2 regions of the Kitasatospora sp. NPDC057223 genome follow, and region 1 is predicted to be linked to the other one. Evidence: predicted binding sites of a transcription regulator. Region 1 holds the regulator's gene; the other holds the start of a gene.

Region 1 (8,452 bases):
GTGCACGCCGACCGCTACCTGATCGCCGAGGAGGCCCTCGGCAAGGCCGGCTACAGCTGGTACGAGGTCTCCAACTGGGCCACCACCGAGGCCGGCCGCTGCCGCCACAACGAGCTCTACTGGACGGGCGCCGACTGGTGGGGCGCCGGCCCGGGCGCGCACAGCCACGTCGGCGGCGTCCGCTGGTGGAACGCCAAGCACCCGGCCGCCTACGCCCAGGCCCTGGCCGAGGGCCGCACACCGGGCCAGGGCCGCGAAGTCCTCCCCGAGGCCGACCGCCGGGTCGAGCGGATCCTCCTGGAGCTCCGCCTGGTCGCCGGCTGCCCGCTCACCCTGCTCGCCCCCGCCGGCCTGGAGGCCGCCCACCGGGCCCTGGCCGACGGCCTGCTCGACCCCGCCGCCTTCGAGGCCGGCCGCGCCGTCCTGACCCTCCAGGGGCGGCTGCTGGCGGACGGCGTCGTGCGTGACCTGGTGGACTGAGTCCCGTTGACGCGGGAGCAGCCGTCCGGGGGAGTGGTGACGACCGCCGTGGACAGGCGCTCAGTCGGCGAGCGTGACGAAGTCGATCAACTCCTCGACCCGGCCCAGCAGGGCCGGGTCGAGGTCCCTGTACGAGTTCACCGAGGCGAGGATGCGCTTCCAGGCGGCAGGGGTGTCCACCGGCCAGCCGAGGCGGCGGCAGACGCCCTCCTTCCAGGACTCGCCGCGGGGGACCTGCGGCCAGCCGGGGATGCCGACGCTGCCCGGCTTCACGGCCTCCCAGACGTCGATGTACGGGTGGCCGACGACCAGCACGGACGTGCCGGTGACCCGGGCGGCGATCCGGTGCTCCTTGGTGCCGGGCAGCAGGTGGTCGACCAGGACGCCGAGGCGCCGGCCGGGGCCGGGGGAGAAGTCGGCGACGATCGCGGGCAGGTCGTCGATGCCCTCCAGGTACTCCACGACGACGCCCTCGATCCGCAGGTCGTCGCCCCAGACCCGCTCGACCAGCTCGGCGTCGTGCCGGCCCTCGACGTAGATCCGGGACTCGCGGGCGACCCGCGCGCGGGCGCCGGGGACGGCCACCGAGCCGGAGGCGGTGCGGCCGGACGCCTTCACCGTAACGGCCCCGGCGGGCCGCACCAGGGTGACGACCTGACCCTCCAGCAGGAAGCCGCGCGGGCCCATCGGGAAGACCCGGTGCTTGCCGAAGCGGTCCTCCAGGGTGACGGTCAGGCCCTCGGCCGTCTTCTCGCACCGCACCACGGCCCCGCAGAAGCCGGTGGCGGCCTCCTCCACCACGAGGTCCCGCTCCGCGGGTACGTCGGGGGCGGGTGCCTGCCGCTTCCACGGCGGGGTGAGGTCCGGGCCGTAACTCCTGCTGTGCATAGGAGGACTATAGGAAATCCGACGGGGGCTCAGAGCCCCGGCGCGCCCCAGACCGGGAACCAGCGGGACAGGTCGGACTCGACCCGCAGGTCGTTGCCGAGCATCGCCTTGACCTGGAGTTCCAGCGGGCTGTTGCGCTTCTCGCCGCCGCCCGGCATCGGGGCGAACGGGTAGAAGGTGCCGCGCTTGTAGAGGTAGACCAGGGCGAGCGGCCGGCCGGCGTCGTCGCGGAAGGCGACCAGCGAGCAGAGCAGCTGCGGGCCGAAGCCGTTGGCCTCCAGCTCGCTGTTGACCGCGTGCAGGTCGTTGACCAGGTCGGGCAGTTCCTCGGGGGTGTGCCGGGCGAGCAGCCAGGAGTAGCCGTAGCCGTCCTGGCTGGCCTCCACGGGGACGCCGCCGCGTCCGGTGTCGGCGTCCAGCAGGGCGCGGACCTGGCGTTCGACCTCGCCGAAGGCGCCGCCCTCGACGGCGGCGAAGCAGACCGAGCCGAGCCCGGTGGGCCTGAAGCCGGCGGCGGCCTCCAGGGTGAGCGCGGCCGAGGGCACGCCGAACAGCTGGTCGAGGTCGGGCCGGACGGGCTTGCTGCGGCCGAGCAGGGCATCCAGGAATCCCACGGGTGTCTCTCCTCCGGAGGTGGGTCAGCGGCCGAGGTCGGTGGAGATCTTCGCGAGCTGCTCCAGCCGCTTCTCCAGCGACGGGTGGGTGGACAACAGCTGCGAGGCGGCCTCCCGGGCGCTCAGCGCGGGGGCGAAGTAGAACGCGTTGTAGGGCTGAGCCTGGCGCAGGTCCTTGGTGGGGATGGCGGCGATCTGGCCGGTCACCTTGGTCAGGGCGGAGGCCAGCGCGCTGGGGCGCCCGGTGAGCTGGGCGGCCGCCCGGTCGGCGGCCAGTTCGCGGTAGCGGGAGAGCAGCCGGGTGAGCAGGAAACTGATCGCGTAGACGACCATCGAGACCAGCGGGATGACGAGCATCGCGATGGCGGCGTTCTGGTCGTTGCTGTTGCGGTTGCCGCCCATCATCCCGCCGTACATGGCCATCCGGGTCATCGCTCCGGCGAGCACGCCGAGGAAACCGGCCACCGTCATCACGGCGACGTCCCGGTGGGCGACGTGCGACAGCTCGTGGGCGAGGACGCCCTCCAGCTCCTCGGGTTCCAGCCGCCGCAGCAGGCCGGTGGTGACGCAGACCACGGCCTTTTCCGGTTTGCGGCCGGTGGCGAAGGCGTTCGGCATGTCGTTGTCGGCGACCGCGACCCTGGGCTTGGGCATGTCGGCGAGCGCGCAGAGCCGGTCAATGGTGCCGTGCAGTTGGGGGTACTGCTCGGGGGTGACCTCGTGGGCGCCCATCGCCCGTTCGGTGATCCTGTCGCTGAACCAGAACTGGGCGACGAACAGGCCGCCCGAGATCAGCACGATGATCGGCCAGGCCCCGCGCAGCAGCACGATGAGCAGACCGGTGAAGCCCACGTACAGCAGGCCGATCACGAACATCGTGGCGACCATCCGGCCGGTGAGTCCACGGTCGGGTGCGAAGCGGGTGTGCTGGCCCGAGGCTGACATTGCTGCTCCTCCGATTAGCCGGTTGCCTTCGATGCTGCCACCTGGCCGGGCCGCGGGCATCACGCACCGGTGGCCGGGTGCGTGCAGGATCACCCCGGTCGTGCCGTTCCTGCCGTCTGTCCCGGGCCTTACACTGGCAGGTACGGTTCTGGCACTCGACTGTCCTGAGTGCCAAACGATCCGCCGCGAGAGATCCACATCGATCCACATCGAGTCATATCGGACAACGTGCGAAGACGGAGGTGCGTGCCCCATGGTCAGCGAGCGCAGGGCCGAGGACCGCAAGTCCGAGCCCCGCAAGTCCGACGGCCGGATCGACACCCGGCAGATCGACACCCGCCAGATCGAGGGCCGCCAGCTGGACGTGCGTCCGCTGGACGACCGCAAGCTGGCGGTGCTGCGGGCGATCGTCCAGGACTACGTGGGGACGGAGGAGCCGGTCGGCTCCAAGGCGCTGGTCGAGCGGCACAGCCTCGGGGTCTCCCCGGCGACCGTCCGCAACGACATGGCGGCCCTGGAGGAGGACGGCTACATCCAGCAGCCGCACACCAGTGCCGGCCGGATCCCGACCGACAAGGGCTACCGGCTGTTCGTCGACCGCCTCGCCGAGGTCAAGCCGATGACGGCGCCCGAGCGCCGTGCCATCCGGCACTTCCTGGACGGCGCGGTGGACCTCGACGACGTGGTCGCCCGTACGGTGCGGCTGCTCGCGCAGCTCACCCGGCAGGTCGCCGTCGTGCAGTACCCGTCGCTGTCGCGTTCGACCGTGCGGCACATCGAGCTGGTCGCGCTCGCGCCGACCAAGGTGATGCTCGTCCTGATCACCAACACCGGCCGGGTCGAGCAGCGGATGGTCGACTGCCCGGGCACGGTCGGCGAGACGGTGCTGGCGGAGCTCCGGGCCAAGGCCAACGCGCGGGCCTGCGGGCAGCGCCTGCCGGACGTCCCGGAGCTGCTGGAGGCCCTGCCGGCCGCCTTCGAGCCCGCCGACCGCCCGACCGTCACCACCGTGCTGGCCACGCTCTTCGAGGCGTTGGCCGAGCAGAACGAGGAGCGGATCATGCTGGCCGGCACGGCCAACCTGACCCGCTTCGGGCACGACTTCCCGCTCACCATCCAGCCGGTGCTGGAGGCTCTGGAGGAGCAGGTCGTCCTGCTCCGCCTGCTGGGCGAGACCGGCGACGCGTCGATGATGGTGCGGATCGGCCGGGAGAACGCGTACGAAGGGCTCAATTCCACCTCGGTGGTCTCGGTCGGTTACGGTTCGGGCGACGAGAGTGTGGCGAAGCTGGGCGTGATCGGTCCGACCCGGATGGACTATCCGGGCACAATGGGGGCGGTGCGAGCGGTGGCAAGGTACGTGGGCCAGATCCTGGCCGAGTCATAGAAACGACCACCGTCAGCCCTCTGACGGTGGCAACCCAGTCGCAGCACTTCTAGAGGCGGAACAAGCGGAGCATTTGGTGGCCACGGACTACTACGCGGTACTCGGCGTCCGACGGGATGCGGGGCAGGACGAGATCAAGAAGGCGTTCCGGCGCCTCGCCCGTGAACTGCACCCGGACGTCAACCCGGACCCGAAGACGCAGGAGCGGTTCAAGGAGATCAACGCCGCTTACGAGGTGCTCTCCGACCCGGCCAAGCGCCAGGTCTACGACCTCGGCGGCGACCCCCTCTCCCCGAACGGCGGCGCGGGCGGCTTCGGCGCGGGCGCGGCGGGCTTCGGCTTCTCCGACATCATGGACGCCTTCTTCGGCGCCGCCTCCGGCCAGCGCGGGCCCCGCTCGCGCACCCGGCGCGGCCAGGACGCCATGATCCGCCTGGAGATCACCCTGGAGGAGGCCGCTTTCGGCACCACCAAGGAGCTCCAGGTCGACACGGCCGTCACCTGCACGACCTGCTCCGGTGAGGGCGCGGCGCCCGGCACCTCGGCGCAGACCTGTGACATGTGCCGCGGCAAGGGCGAGGTGTCGCAGGTCACCCGGTCCTTCCTGGGCCAGGTCATGACCTCGCGCCCGTGCCCGCAGTGCCAGGGCTTCGGCACCGTCGTGCCGACCCCGTGCCCCGAGTGCGCCGGTGACGGGCGGGTGCGTGCCCGCCGTACGCTCACCGTCAAGATCCCGGCCGGTGTCGACAACGGCACCCGGATCCAGCTGGCCGGCGAGGGCGAGGTCGGCCCCGGCGGCGGCCCGGCCGGCGACCTGTACGTCGAGATCGCCGAGACCGCGCACCCGACCTTCCAGCGCCGGGGTGACGACCTGCACTGCACGGTCACCATCCCGATGACGGCGGCCTCGCTGGGCACCCAGGTGCCGCTGCAGACCCTGGACGGGCTGGAGGAGGTCGACATCCGGCCCGGCACGCAGTCCGGCCAGTCGATCCCGCTGCACGCCCGGGGCATCACCCACCTGCGCGGCGGCGGCCGTGGCGACCTGATAGTGCATGTCGAGGTGCAGACGCCCACCAAGCTCGACCCCGAGCAGGAGGACCTGCTGCGCCGCCTCGCGCTGCTGCGCGGCGAGGAGCGCCCCTCCGGGACGTTCGCGCCCGGCCAGCAGGGCCTGTTCTCCCGGCTGAAGGACGCCTTCAACGGCCGCTGAGCCGTCCGGAGTCCGTACCCAGGGGCGCGGGGCCCCCGCCGCACCGGCGGAGCCCCGCGCCCCTGGGGTCTGCCCGTTCCGTCCCGCACCACCGGAGGTTCCCGCCATGACCGCCCCCGTCTTCGTCGTCGGGACGTCGCAGCTGACCGGCCTGTCCGCAGGCGCTCCGGTCCGCCTCGACGGCCCGGAGGGCCGCCACGCCGCCGCCGTGAAGCGGCTGGAGCCCGGCGAGGCCGTCACCCTCACGGACGGGCTCGGCCTCGGCGTGGACGGCACCGTAGCGGCCGTGCACGGCAAGGACGCGATCGACGTCACGGTCGGCGCGGTGCGCCGCGAGGCCGAGCCGGTGCCCCGGATCGTGGTCGTCCAGGCCCTGCCCAAGGGCGACCGGGGCGAGCTGGCGGTCGAGACCATGACCGAGGTCGGCGTGGACGTGGTGATCCCCTGGCAGGCCTCGCGCTGCATCACCCAGTGGAAGGGCGAGCGCGGTGCCAAGGCGCTCGCGAAGTGGCGCTCCACCGCCCGGGAGGCCGGCAAGCAGTCCCGCCGGCTGCGGTTCGCCGACGTCCGGGAGCCGATGACGACCCGGCAGCTCGCGCCGCTGCTGGCCGCCGCCGCGTTCGCCGCCGTGCTGCACGAGGACGGCGCCGAGCCGCTGGCCGACGCCGCGCTGCCCGCCGCCGGCGACCTGGTGCTCGTCGTCGGCCCCGAGGGCGGCGTCTCGCCCGACGAGCTGGCCGCCTTCGCCGCGGCCGGCGCCCGCCCGTACCGGCTCGGCGCGTCCGTGCTGCGCACCTCGACGGCGGGCGTGGCCGCCGGCGCGCTGCTGCTGGGGCGTACCGGCCGCTGGTCCTGACGGCCCGCTCCCGGCCCGTCCCCCGTGCGGGGAGCGGGGTGGGGGAAAAGCCTTCGCGTGGTGCGTGCACGTGCATAGGCTGACGCCGTGACCGATCCCCAGAACACCCTCGCCGGCGCGTACCTGCGCCACCCCCACCTGCACGGTGAACTGATCACCTTCGTTGCCGAGAACGACGTCTGGCTCGCCCCCATCGACGGCGGCCGGGCGTGGCGGCTGACCGCCGATCAGGTCCCGGTCTCCCACCCGAGATTCTCCCCGGACGGGCAGCACGTCGCCTGGGCCTCCACCCGCGACGGCGCGCCCGAGATCCACCTGGCGCCCGCCGACGGCGGCCCCTCGCGCCGGCTGACGTACTGGGGCAGCGGCCAGACCAGGCTGCGCGGCTGGACGGCCGACGGCCGCCCCGTCGCCACCACCACGGCCGGCCAGGCCACCCTGCGCCGCAGCTGGGCGTACGCCGTCCCGCTGGACGGCGGCGAGCCCGACCGGCTGCCCTACGGCCCGGTCGGCGGCCTGGCCCAGGAGCCGGGCGGCGACGGCGTGCTGCTGCTCTCCGCCGCCAGTCGCGAACCGGCGCTGTGGAAGCGCTACCGGGGCGGTACGGCCGGCAAGCTGTGGATCGGTACCGACGAGTTCGCCCGGGTGCACGCCGGGCTGGACGGCAACATCGAGTCCCCGCTCTGGGTGGGCGGCCGGATCGCGTTCCTGTCGGACCACGAGGGCTACGGCCGGCTGTACTCCAGCCTCCCGGACGGCACCGACCTGCGGGCCCACAGCAGCTCCGACGACGGCTTCTACGCCCGCAACGCCTCCACCGACGGCGCCCGCGTCGTCTGGCACAGCGCCGGCGACCTGTGGATCCTGGACGACCTGGACGGCGCCGAGCCGCGCCGCCTCGACATCCGCCCGGCCGGGCCGGCGACCGGCCGTCGCCGCCGGCCGGTCAGCGCCGCGCACTGGCTGGAGACGGCCGCCCCGGACCGCACCGGCCGCGCCAGCGCCGTCGTCGTGCGCGGCAGCGTGCACTGGCTGACGCACCGGGAGGGCCCGGCCCGGGTGCTGGACGAGACGCCCGGCGTCCGCGCCCGGCTGACCAGGGTGGTGCCCGGCGAGGACGGCGCGCAGGGCGTCGTCTGGGTGACCGACGCCGAGGGCGACGACGCGATCGAGTACGCCCCCGCCGTGCTCGGCGAGGAGCGCCGCCGGCTCGCCGCCGGACAGCTCGGCCGGGTGCTCGGCCTGACCGTCTCACCCGACGGCAAGCAGCTCGCCGTCGCCTCGCACGACGGCCGGGTGCTGCTCGTCGGCCTCGCCGACGGCGCCGTGCACCAGCTGGCCCGGAGTGCGGACGGCGAGGTCAACGGGCTGGTGTTCAGCCCCGACTCGGCCTGGCTGGCCTGGTCGCAGCCCGCGCTCGGCCCGTGGTCGCTGCGCCAGATCGCCCTGGCCAACCTGGCCACCCGGACGGTCGGCGAGGCCACCCCGCAGCGCTTCATCGACACCTCGCCCGCCTTCACCGCGGACGGCAAGCACCTCGCGTTCCTGTCGGTGCGCAACTTCGACCCGGTGTACGACGCGCACGTCTTCGACCTGTCGTTCCCCACCGGCTGCCGCCCGTACCTGATCACGCTGGCCGCCGACACGCCGTCCCCGTTCGGCCCGCAGCGCGCCGGCCGGCCGTTCGGCGGCGAGGACGACGAGGCCAAGGGGAAGAAGGCGGACGCCGAGGAGACCGCCGACACCCCGCCCGTCACCCGGGTCGACCTGGACGGCATCGCCGACCGGATCATCCCCTTCCCGGTCGAGGGCGGCCGCTTCGGCAGCCTGCGCGCCGCCAAGGACGGCGTGCTCTGGAGCCGGCTGCCGCTGGTCGGCGAACTCGGCGACGACGCCGCCTCGCTGGAGGACGAGCGGCCGCGCCCGGTGCTGGAGCGCTTCGACTTCAAGAAGCTCCGCGCCGAGGAACTGCTCGCCGGACTGGACGCGTTCGCGGTCAGCGGCGACGGCGCCCGGCTGGCCGTCCTGGACGAGGGGCAGCTGCGGATCCTCCCGTCCGACCACAAGGC
Region 2 (8,452 bases), on a different contig from region 1:
TCGTGCACCGGACCGTCGTGCACAGTGCCGCCTCCCGCCCCGCCGCCGTCGGTCGTCCCGGCCGGCGCATCGTCCGCCGAGTGTCCTGCGGCTGCGTTGCCTGCCGCAGTTCCTGCCCGCTGGTCCCCGAGGTGCTCCACTCCTCCATGGTGCAACCTCGGGACCGTAACGTCACACGTCTGCGCGAGGGTAATCGCGAGGAGGGCGCTCCGGACGGCAGGTCTGCGGTCGGTCAGCGGACCAGGCCCCACCGGAATCCCAGGGCCACCGCGTGCGCGCGGTCCGAGGCGCCGAGCTTCTTGAACAGCCGCCGGGCGTGCGTCTTGACGGTGTCCTCGGAGAGGAACAGCTCGCGGCCGATCTCGGCGTTGCTGCGGCCGTGACTCATACCCTCCAGCACCTGGATCTCACGTGCCGTCAGCGTCGGTGCGGCGCCCATGTCGGGGCTGCGCAGCCGGCGCGGGGCGAGCCGCCAGGTCGGGTCGGCGAGGGCCTGGGTGACGGTGGCCCGCAGCTCGGCGCGCGAGGCGTCCTTGTGCAGGTAGCCACGGGCCCCGGCGGCCACCGCGAGGGCGACGCCGTCGAGGTCCTCCGCGACGGTGAGCATGATGATGCGGGCGCCCGGGTCGGCGGACAGCAGCCGCCTGACCGTCTCGACGCCACCGAGTCCGGGCATCCGGACGTCCATCAGGACGAGGTCGGAGCGGTCGGCCACCCAGCGGCGGAGGACCTCCTCACCGTTCGTCGCGGTGGTGACCCGGTCGACGCCGGGTACGGTCGCGACCGCGCGGCGAAGCGCCTCGCGGGCAAGCGGGGAATCGTCGCAAACGAGAACGGAAGTCATGACCGTCCTCCGCTGCTGATCCGCGTCACGTTGAGCCTCCTGGCTGGTACGAATCTCTCCGACACGGCCGATTGACGACAGACCTCGTGCTGATCGCCGGGTTCTCCCCCGCGATCGTTCCCGACGTCCGGCGCCCGCTAACCGCCTCCGCACATCCAACGACCGTCACTCGAATGAGTTACGGCCTTCAGGGCCATCTCCACCACTGTACGTGGCCGACCCGTTACGGATCAGCCGCATCGCGGGGCGCGCGCCGCACTTTTCTGCAGCTCGTGCGCGGTCGGCGCGCGACGCGCACGCCGGTAGGGAGCTGTACGCCCGCACCGGCCACTCGTTTGCCACGCATCGTCCACCCAAACCATGTGCCCGCTTTGCCCGTTTTTATAGCTTTTCTGTGGTCATTGACTGTTGTGCCACTCTGTGGGTGACTTGTCCATGAGGTTGCCTTAAGTCATATTTCCAGGTGTCCACACCAGCGCATCGAAGCCTCGCCGAGCAGTGACCGGGCCGGCGCGGAGCCGACGAGCCCTTGAAGGGAATGAGCCATGGCAGATTTTTCCCGCCTCCCCGGCCCGAACGCGGATCTCTGGGACTGGCAGCTCTCCGCCGCATGCCGGGGCGTGGACAGTTCGCTCTTCTTCCACCCGGAGGGCGAGCGGGGAGCTGCGCGCAGCTCACGCGAGGCCAGTGCCAAGGAGGTCTGCATGCGCTGCCCGGTACGGACCGAGTGCGCGGCGCACGCCCTGGCGGTGCGTGAGCCGTACGGTGTCTGGGGCGGCCTTACCGAGGACGAGCGCGAGGAGCTGATGGGGCGCTCGCGCAACCGGCTGGCCGAGGTCCCGCTGACCCTTCCGTCGGGCGTACGGCGCTAGACCGGGCCCCGCTTCCACCGTGAAGAAACGTTTCTTCACGGCTTCCCTGGCGCCCGCAGGCCGACGGAAACCACCCGGTCGGCCCACCCGGCGGCGTGGCGCGCGCGGGTGCGGACGGGCACCGGCGTGAGGGACAGCGTGAGGGACAGGCAGTCAGGCCAGGACGGGCGGTCAGCGAGCGGCCGCCGCCCATGCGAGGCGGTCCAGCATCAGCGACACGGCCGGCACCTCGGCCAGGTCGGCCAGGGTCAGCGCGACCACCTGCCGCCTCGCGGGCTCACCCGACGCCGCCCGCAGCGGGACGGCCGACACGCCGTCCTGGCGCACCGAGTCCAGCGCCAGCCCCGGCAGCACCGCCACCCCGAGCCCGGCGGCGACCAGGCCGACCACCGCGGGGTAGTCGTCCGTCGCGAAGTCGATCCGCGGCTCGAAGCCCGCACCCGCGCAGAGTTCCACCAGATGGCCCCGGCACTGCGGGCAGCCGGCGATCCACTGCTCCTGCGACAGGTCGGCCAGCTCCACCGGCGCGCCGTCGGCGCGCCGCGCCAGCGGGTGCCCGGCGGGCAGCACCCCGACCAGCGGGTCGTCCAGCAGCGGCCGGACCACCAGGTCCGACCAGTCCCCCGCCGCCGCCGCGGCGGCGGCCTCCAGCGTCGCCTCGGCCCGGGCCTCGCGCGGGGTGCTGTGCGGGGAGGGCAGGACCAGGCCCCCCTGCGAGTCGGGGTAGCGGAAGGCCAGCGCGACCTCGCACTCGCCGCCGCGCAGCATCGCCAGCGACTCGGTGGGCTCCGCCTCCACCAGCGACACCCGGACCCCGGGGTGGCTGTCGCGCAGCTGGGCGACGGCGGCCGGCACCAGGGTGGAGCTCGCGGTCGGGAAGGACACCAGCCGCACCCGCCCGGCGCGCAGCCCGGCGATCGCGGCGACCTCCTCCTCGGCGGCGGAGAGGCCGGCCAGGATGCCGGTGGCGTGCTTGAGCAGCACCTGGCCCGCCTCGCTGAGCTGCATGCCGCGCCCGGCCCGGACCACCAGCGGGGTGTCCACCGACTTCTCCAGGGCCTTCATCTGCTGGCTGACGGCCGGCTGGGTGCAGCCCAGCTCGCGGGCGGCGGCGGAGAAGGAGCCGGTCCGGGCGACGGCTCGCAGGACACGGAGATGGCGGGCCTCGATCATGGCTCAGTTATAAGCCATTCTTTGCGGCGAACAAAATTAATCTGATATTTGGTTGAACCTTGGAACAGCCCCGGACGGCCGAACGCCGCAGGCCCGGCCCGCACCACGAGGGTACGGGCCGGGCCTGCGGAGAGTCTCACTGCTTCACTGCTTCAACGCTTCACTGCATCACCGCGGACGGTGTCAGTGCGAGTGGCCGTGGCCGCCGTGCGAGTGACCGGAGCCGTTCTCCTCCTCGGCCGGCTTCTCCACCACGAGGGTCTCGGTGGTGAGCAGCAGCGAGGCGATCGAGGCGGCGTTCTCCAGCGCGGAGCGGGTGACCTTGACCGGGTCGATGACGCCGGCCTTCACCAGGTCGCCGTACTCGCCGGTGGCCGCGTTGTAGCCGTGACCGGCCTCCAGCTCGGCGACCTTCGAGGTGATGACGTAGCCCTCGAGGCCGGCGTTCTGGGCGATCCAGCGCAGCGGCTCGGCGAGCGCCTTGCGGACGACCGCGACACCGGTCGCCTCGTCGCCGGTCAGGCCCAGGCCGCCGTCGAGCACCTTCTGAGCGTGCACGAGAGAGGCGCCACCACCGGCGACGATGCCCTCCTCGACCGCGGCACGGGTCGCCGAGATGGCGTCCTCCAGGCGGTGCTTGCGCTCCTTGAGCTCCACCTCGGTGGCGGCGCCGACCTTGATGACGCAGACGCCGCCGGCCAGCTTGGCCAGGCGCTCCTGCAGCTTCTCGCGGTCCCAGTCCGAGTCGGTGTTGGCGATCTCGGCCTTGATCTGGTTGACGCGGCCCGCGACGGCGTCCGACTCGCCGGCACCGTCGACGACCGTGGTGTCGTCCTTGGTGATGGTGACGCGACGGGCGCTGCCCAGCACGTCCAGACCGGCCTGGTCGAGCTTGAGGCCGACCTCCTCGGAGATGACGGTGGCACCGGTCAGGGTGGCCAGGTCGCCGAGGATGGCCTTGCGGCGGTCACCGAAGCCCGGGGCCTTGACGGCCACCGCGTTGAAGGTGCCACGGATCTTGTTCACCACGAGGGTGGACAGCGCCTCGCCGTCGACGTCCTCGGCGATGATCAGCAGCGGCTTGGTGGCGCCGCCCTGCAGGATCTTCTCCAGCAGCGGGAGCAGCTCCTGGATGGAGGAGATCTTGCCCTGGTTGATCAGGATGTACGGGTCCTCGAGGATCGCCTCCTGACGCTCGGCGTCGGTGACGAAGTACGGCGAGAGGTAGCCCTTGTCGAACTGCATGCCCTCGGTGAAGTCCAGCTCCACGCCGAAGGTGTTCGACTCCTCGACGGTGATGACACCGTCCTTGCCGACCTTGTCGATCGCCTCGGCGATCAGCTCGCCGACCTGGGAGTCCTGCGCCGAGAGACCGGCGACGGCGGCGATGTCGTCCTTGCCGTCGACCTCACGGGCGATCGAGAGCAGGTGCTCGGAGACCGCGGCGACGGCCTTGTCGATGCCCTTCTTCAGGGCGGCCGGGCCGGCGCCCGCGGCGACGTTGCGCAGACCCTCGTTGACCAGGGCCTGGGCGAGCACGGTCGCGGTGGTGGTGCCGTCACCCGCGACGTCGTTCGTCTTGGTGGCGACCTCCTTGACGAGCTGCGCGCCAAGGTTCTCGTACGGGTCGTCCAGCTCGACCTCACGGGCGATGGTGACACCGTCGTTGGTGATGGTCGGGGCGCCGAACTTCTTGTCGATGACGACGTTGCGGCCCTTGGGGCCGATGGTCACCTTGACGGTGTCGGCCAGCTTGTTCACACCGCGCTCCAGCGAGCGGCGGGCGTCCTCGTCGAACTGCAGAATCTTCGGCATGTTCCCGTTTCCCTCAGGGTTACTGAATACGTGAGCCAACAGCCGCGCCCCGGGCCCCTGTCGTTGAAGACACGGATCCGGGGCGGGCGGATACGGACCCGCAGGGCCCGTGAGGTCTTACTTCTCGATGACCGCGAGAACGTCGCGGGCCGAGAGGACGAGGTACTCCTCGCCCTTGTACTTCACCTCGGTGCCGCCGTACTTCGAGTACAGGACGATGTCGCCCACGGCGAGGTCGAGCGGAAGACGCTGACCGTCCTCGAAGCGACCCGGGCCGACGGCCAGGACGACGCCCTCCTGGGGCTTCTCCTTGGCGGTGTCCGGGATAACCAGGCCGGAGGCCGTGGTGGTCTCGGCGTCGAGCGGCTGGACCACAATGCGGTCCTCGAGCGGCTTGATGGCAACCTTGCTGCTGGTGGTCACGTCCGAGCTCCCCTTCGGAGATTACGGGGTTGTCTTACAGGTCTTTGTGGTGACTGCGTGCCTGCCGTCGCGGGGGTCAGACACGCTGCACCGGTTAGCACTCACCCGGTGGGGAGTGCTAACGACGACCATAGGCCGCGGTTAGCACTCAGTCAACCAGAGTGCCAACGACGTGCCGGAGCATTCCGCAGAACCGCACGCGCGTACGGGCCGGGCGGGTGCAGACTGCCGGCCTGCCCACCGGAGCCGGCGAACCGCCCGGAGCACTGCCCGGCCTGGCGAGCACGGTCCTGCTGCTCGTCCTGGAGGTCACGACCGCCTTCCTCGTCCTGCTCGGGCAGGCCTCGCCCGCCCCGGGCGGCGGGAGCCGGATCATGACGGCCGCCGCGTCGGCGGTCCTCCCGCTGATCACGGTCCTCTCCGCCCGAGGAGCCGCCGCGGCCGACCGGCGCGCCCGCCCCCTGTGTCCCCCGCGGCGACAGCGCCCACACTTGTCCCGGAGGCTGAACCCGGAGCCGGCCGGCGAGGCGGGACAATGGCCCGGTGGAGACCGAGAACCTGCAGGCCCTGCTGACCCCCGAGGGGCAGTCACTGCTCGCCGAACTGCGCGAGTACTCGCCCGGGGACGAGCTGGCGCTGGCCACCCGGCTGCGCCGCGACCACCCCGCCGGGCTGGTCTCCGCCGCCCTCGCGCAGGCCCGGCTGCGCCAGCGGGCGCAGGCCAAGTTCGGCGAGGACGCCGCGCTGATGTACTTCACGCCGAACGGGGTCGAGCAGTCCACCCGGCGCAGCGTCGCCGAGTGGCGGGCCCGGCGGTTCGCGGCGCTGGGCGTACGGCGGCTGGCCGACCTGTGCTGCGGGATCGGCGGCGACGCGATCGCGCTGGCCCGGGCGGGGATCGCCGTCCTCGCCGTCGACCGCGACCCGGCGGCCTGCGCGGCCGCCGCGGCGAACGCCGCGGCGCTCGGCGTGGCGGAGCTGGTGGAGGTGCGCTGCGCGGACGTCGCGGACGTCGACGTGACGGGCTACGACGCGGTGTTCACCGACCCGGGCCGGCGGACCTCCAAGGGCAGGGTGTTCGACCCCGAGGCGTACTCCCCGCCGCTGTCCTGGGCCGTCGGGGCCGCGCGCCGGACGCCGGTCGGGGCGCTGAAGATCGCGCCGGGCATCCCGCACGAGCTGGTCCCCGAGGACGCCGAGGCGGAGTGGGTGTCCGACCACGGCGACGTGAAGGAGGCCGTGCTCTGGTTCGGCACCGGGGCGGACCACCGCCACCGGGCGACCCTGCTGCCGCTCGGCGCCACCCTGACCGGGGGCGACCTGCCGGACCCGGCCGCCGGGCCGGTCGGGCGCTACCTGTACGAGCCGGACGGCGCGGTGATCCGCGCCCACCTGGTCGCCGAGGTCGCCCGGGAGGTCGGCGGCCGGCTGATCGACCCGATGATCGCGTACGTGACGGCGGACCACCTGGTGCCCACCGCGCACGCCCACGCGTACGAGCTCACCGACGTGCTGCCGTTCAACGTGAAGCGGCTGAAGGCGCTGCTGCGCGAGCGCGGCGCCGGCACCGTGGTGATCAAGAAGCGCGGCCTCGCGATGACCCCGGAGGAACTGCGGCGCAAGCTGAAGCCCGAGGGGCCCAACTCCGCGACCGTCATCCTGTCGCGGGTCGGCGACGGGCACCTGATGATGATCGGCCGGCCGGTGACGGCCCCGGCCGGAGGCCCGGACCAGGCGCAGGCGCAGACCTAGGCCGGTGGCTGGATGTAGTCCTCCAGCCGGGCCACCGCGAAGCCCTGCTCCTGGATCCGGCTGAGCAGCTCGCCGAACATCTGGGTCATCGTCTCGCCCTTGAGGTCCTTCGGGCCGCGGAAGTGCGCGAGGACGATGTCGCCGGGCCGCAGCTTCTTGTCGGCCGCCTGGTACTGCATGTCGTGGATCTGCATCGACTCGCGCCAGAGCACGATCGCGCGCGGCCCGCACTGCTGCACCGCCGTGTTGAGCGCCGCGGTGTTCGCCCCGTCGCCGTACGGGGGGCGGAAGAGCAGCGGCGCCGTGCCGTACTGCTGGGTGAGCGCGGCCTGCGCGTTGCAGACCTCGGCCTTCTGCACGTCGGCCGGCTTGGTGCTCATCGCCGGGTGGTCGACGGTGTGGTTGTGGATGTGGTTGCCGAGGGCCTGCAACGGCTTGAAGTAGCCGTAGTCGTCCTTGACGATGTCGCGGGTCAGGAACATCGAGACCGGCACCCTGAGGTCGGTCAGCATCTCGACGAACTTCGGGTCCTTCTCGGCCCCGTCGTCGATCGTGACGAAGACGACCCTGTCGGTGGTCCTGATGTCGCTGAGGACGGGGACGGCGCCGGTGGCGGTCAGCTTCACCGGCTTGTCGGCGGGCGCGGCCGGCGCGGCGGGCAGCGGCTTCAGGTTCCACTTCGCCCAGGCGGCCGGGGCGCCCGCGGCGCTCCCCGCGGCCGTCGGCACCGCGGTCACCGGCGCCGGGGCGGGCGCCGGTGTGCCGGCCCCGGACGGGACGACCGGTTGCGGCGTGCCGCTCCTCGCCGCCGGGGCGCGGCCGGTACCGCCCCCGCAGCCGCTGAGGAGTGCCGCGAACGCCAGTGCCCCCACCGCGTACATGCCCGCCCTGCCCAAGCCGTCCGTCGTCACCGCGCCGTGCTCCCCGAAATCGTCCAGCAGACTCCCAGGAGCACGCTACCGGCACGGCCCGCGACGCCGGGTGACCGGCCGGGCGCGCCGGGCCCGGGCCGGCTACTCGACGTGCTCGCTGGTGAACGCCCAGCGGTGCACCGGGCGGCCGAGCAGCGCGGCGGGCGGGTCCGTGACCGGCAGCGGCTCGCCGTCCCACCAGGTGATCAGCAGCACCCGGTCGCCGGGCGCGCCGAGCAGCTCCGTGCGGACGAGGCCGGCCGAGCCGCGCAGCGCGGGCAGCACGGCGGAGCGCACCCAGGCGAGGAGTTCGGCGCCGCGGCCGTCGGCCGCCCGGGCCTCCCACATCGCGGCGCGGGTCACCGGCCGCCGCCGAGCGCCCGGAGCGCCTCGCCGTGCACGTCCGTGTGCTCAGGTGCCGCGGTGGCCGGGACGTGGGTCTCGGTGACCGGCAGCGAGGAGTCGGCGGACAGGTCGGCCGAGGAGGGCGAACGGCCCCGCCAGACCATCTCGGCGCCGAGCGCGGCGACCATCGCACCGTTGTCGGTGCACAGGCCAGGGCGCGGCACCCGCAGCCGGATCCCGGCCTTGTCGCAGCGCTGCTGGGCCATCTCGCGCAGCCGCGAGTTGGCGGCCACGCCGCCGCCGATCATCAGGTGGTC

The links. The regulator HrcA, encoded in region 1, represses chaperone genes, less so after heat shock. The targets are predictions, from matches to a motif close to TTNGCACTCNGNNNNNCNGAGTGCNAA.
Region 2: the regulator HrcA is predicted to act here: its motif matches at 5,269-5,295, upstream of groES (co-chaperone GroES).

What each region holds. Positions count from the first base shown of each region.
Region 1 is NZ_JBHUWW010000002.1:102,755-111,206, reverse strand. It holds gene hemW (radical SAM family heme chaperone HemW) at 1-480, shown strand, start outside; gene ACFUK0_RS01835 (DUF3097 domain-containing protein) at 541-1,368, opposite strand; gene ACFUK0_RS01830 (hypothetical protein) at 1,398-1,982, opposite strand; gene htpX (zinc metalloprotease HtpX) at 2,007-2,927, opposite strand; gene hrcA (heat-inducible transcriptional repressor HrcA) at 3,181-4,314, shown strand; gene dnaJ (molecular chaperone DnaJ) at 4,391-5,527, shown strand; gene ACFUK0_RS01810 (16S rRNA (uracil(1498)-N(3))-methyltransferase) at 5,634-6,383, shown strand; gene ACFUK0_RS01805 (PDZ domain-containing protein) at 6,471-8,452, shown strand, end outside.
Region 2 is NZ_JBHUWW010000138.1:11,981-20,432, reverse strand. It holds gene ACFUK0_RS33440 (response regulator transcription factor) at 233-844, opposite strand; gene ACFUK0_RS33435 (WhiB family transcriptional regulator) at 1,390-1,716, shown strand; gene ACFUK0_RS33430 (LysR family transcriptional regulator) at 1,888-2,889, opposite strand; gene groL (chaperonin GroEL) at 3,073-4,704, opposite strand; gene groES (co-chaperone GroES) at 4,822-5,127, opposite strand; gene ACFUK0_RS33415 (methyltransferase domain-containing protein) at 5,671-6,879, shown strand; gene ACFUK0_RS33410 (polysaccharide deacetylase family protein) at 6,876-7,790, opposite strand; gene ACFUK0_RS33405 (hypothetical protein) at 7,893-8,153, opposite strand; gene tsaD (tRNA (adenosine(37)-N6)-threonylcarbamoyltransferase complex transferase subunit TsaD) at 8,150-8,452, opposite strand, start outside.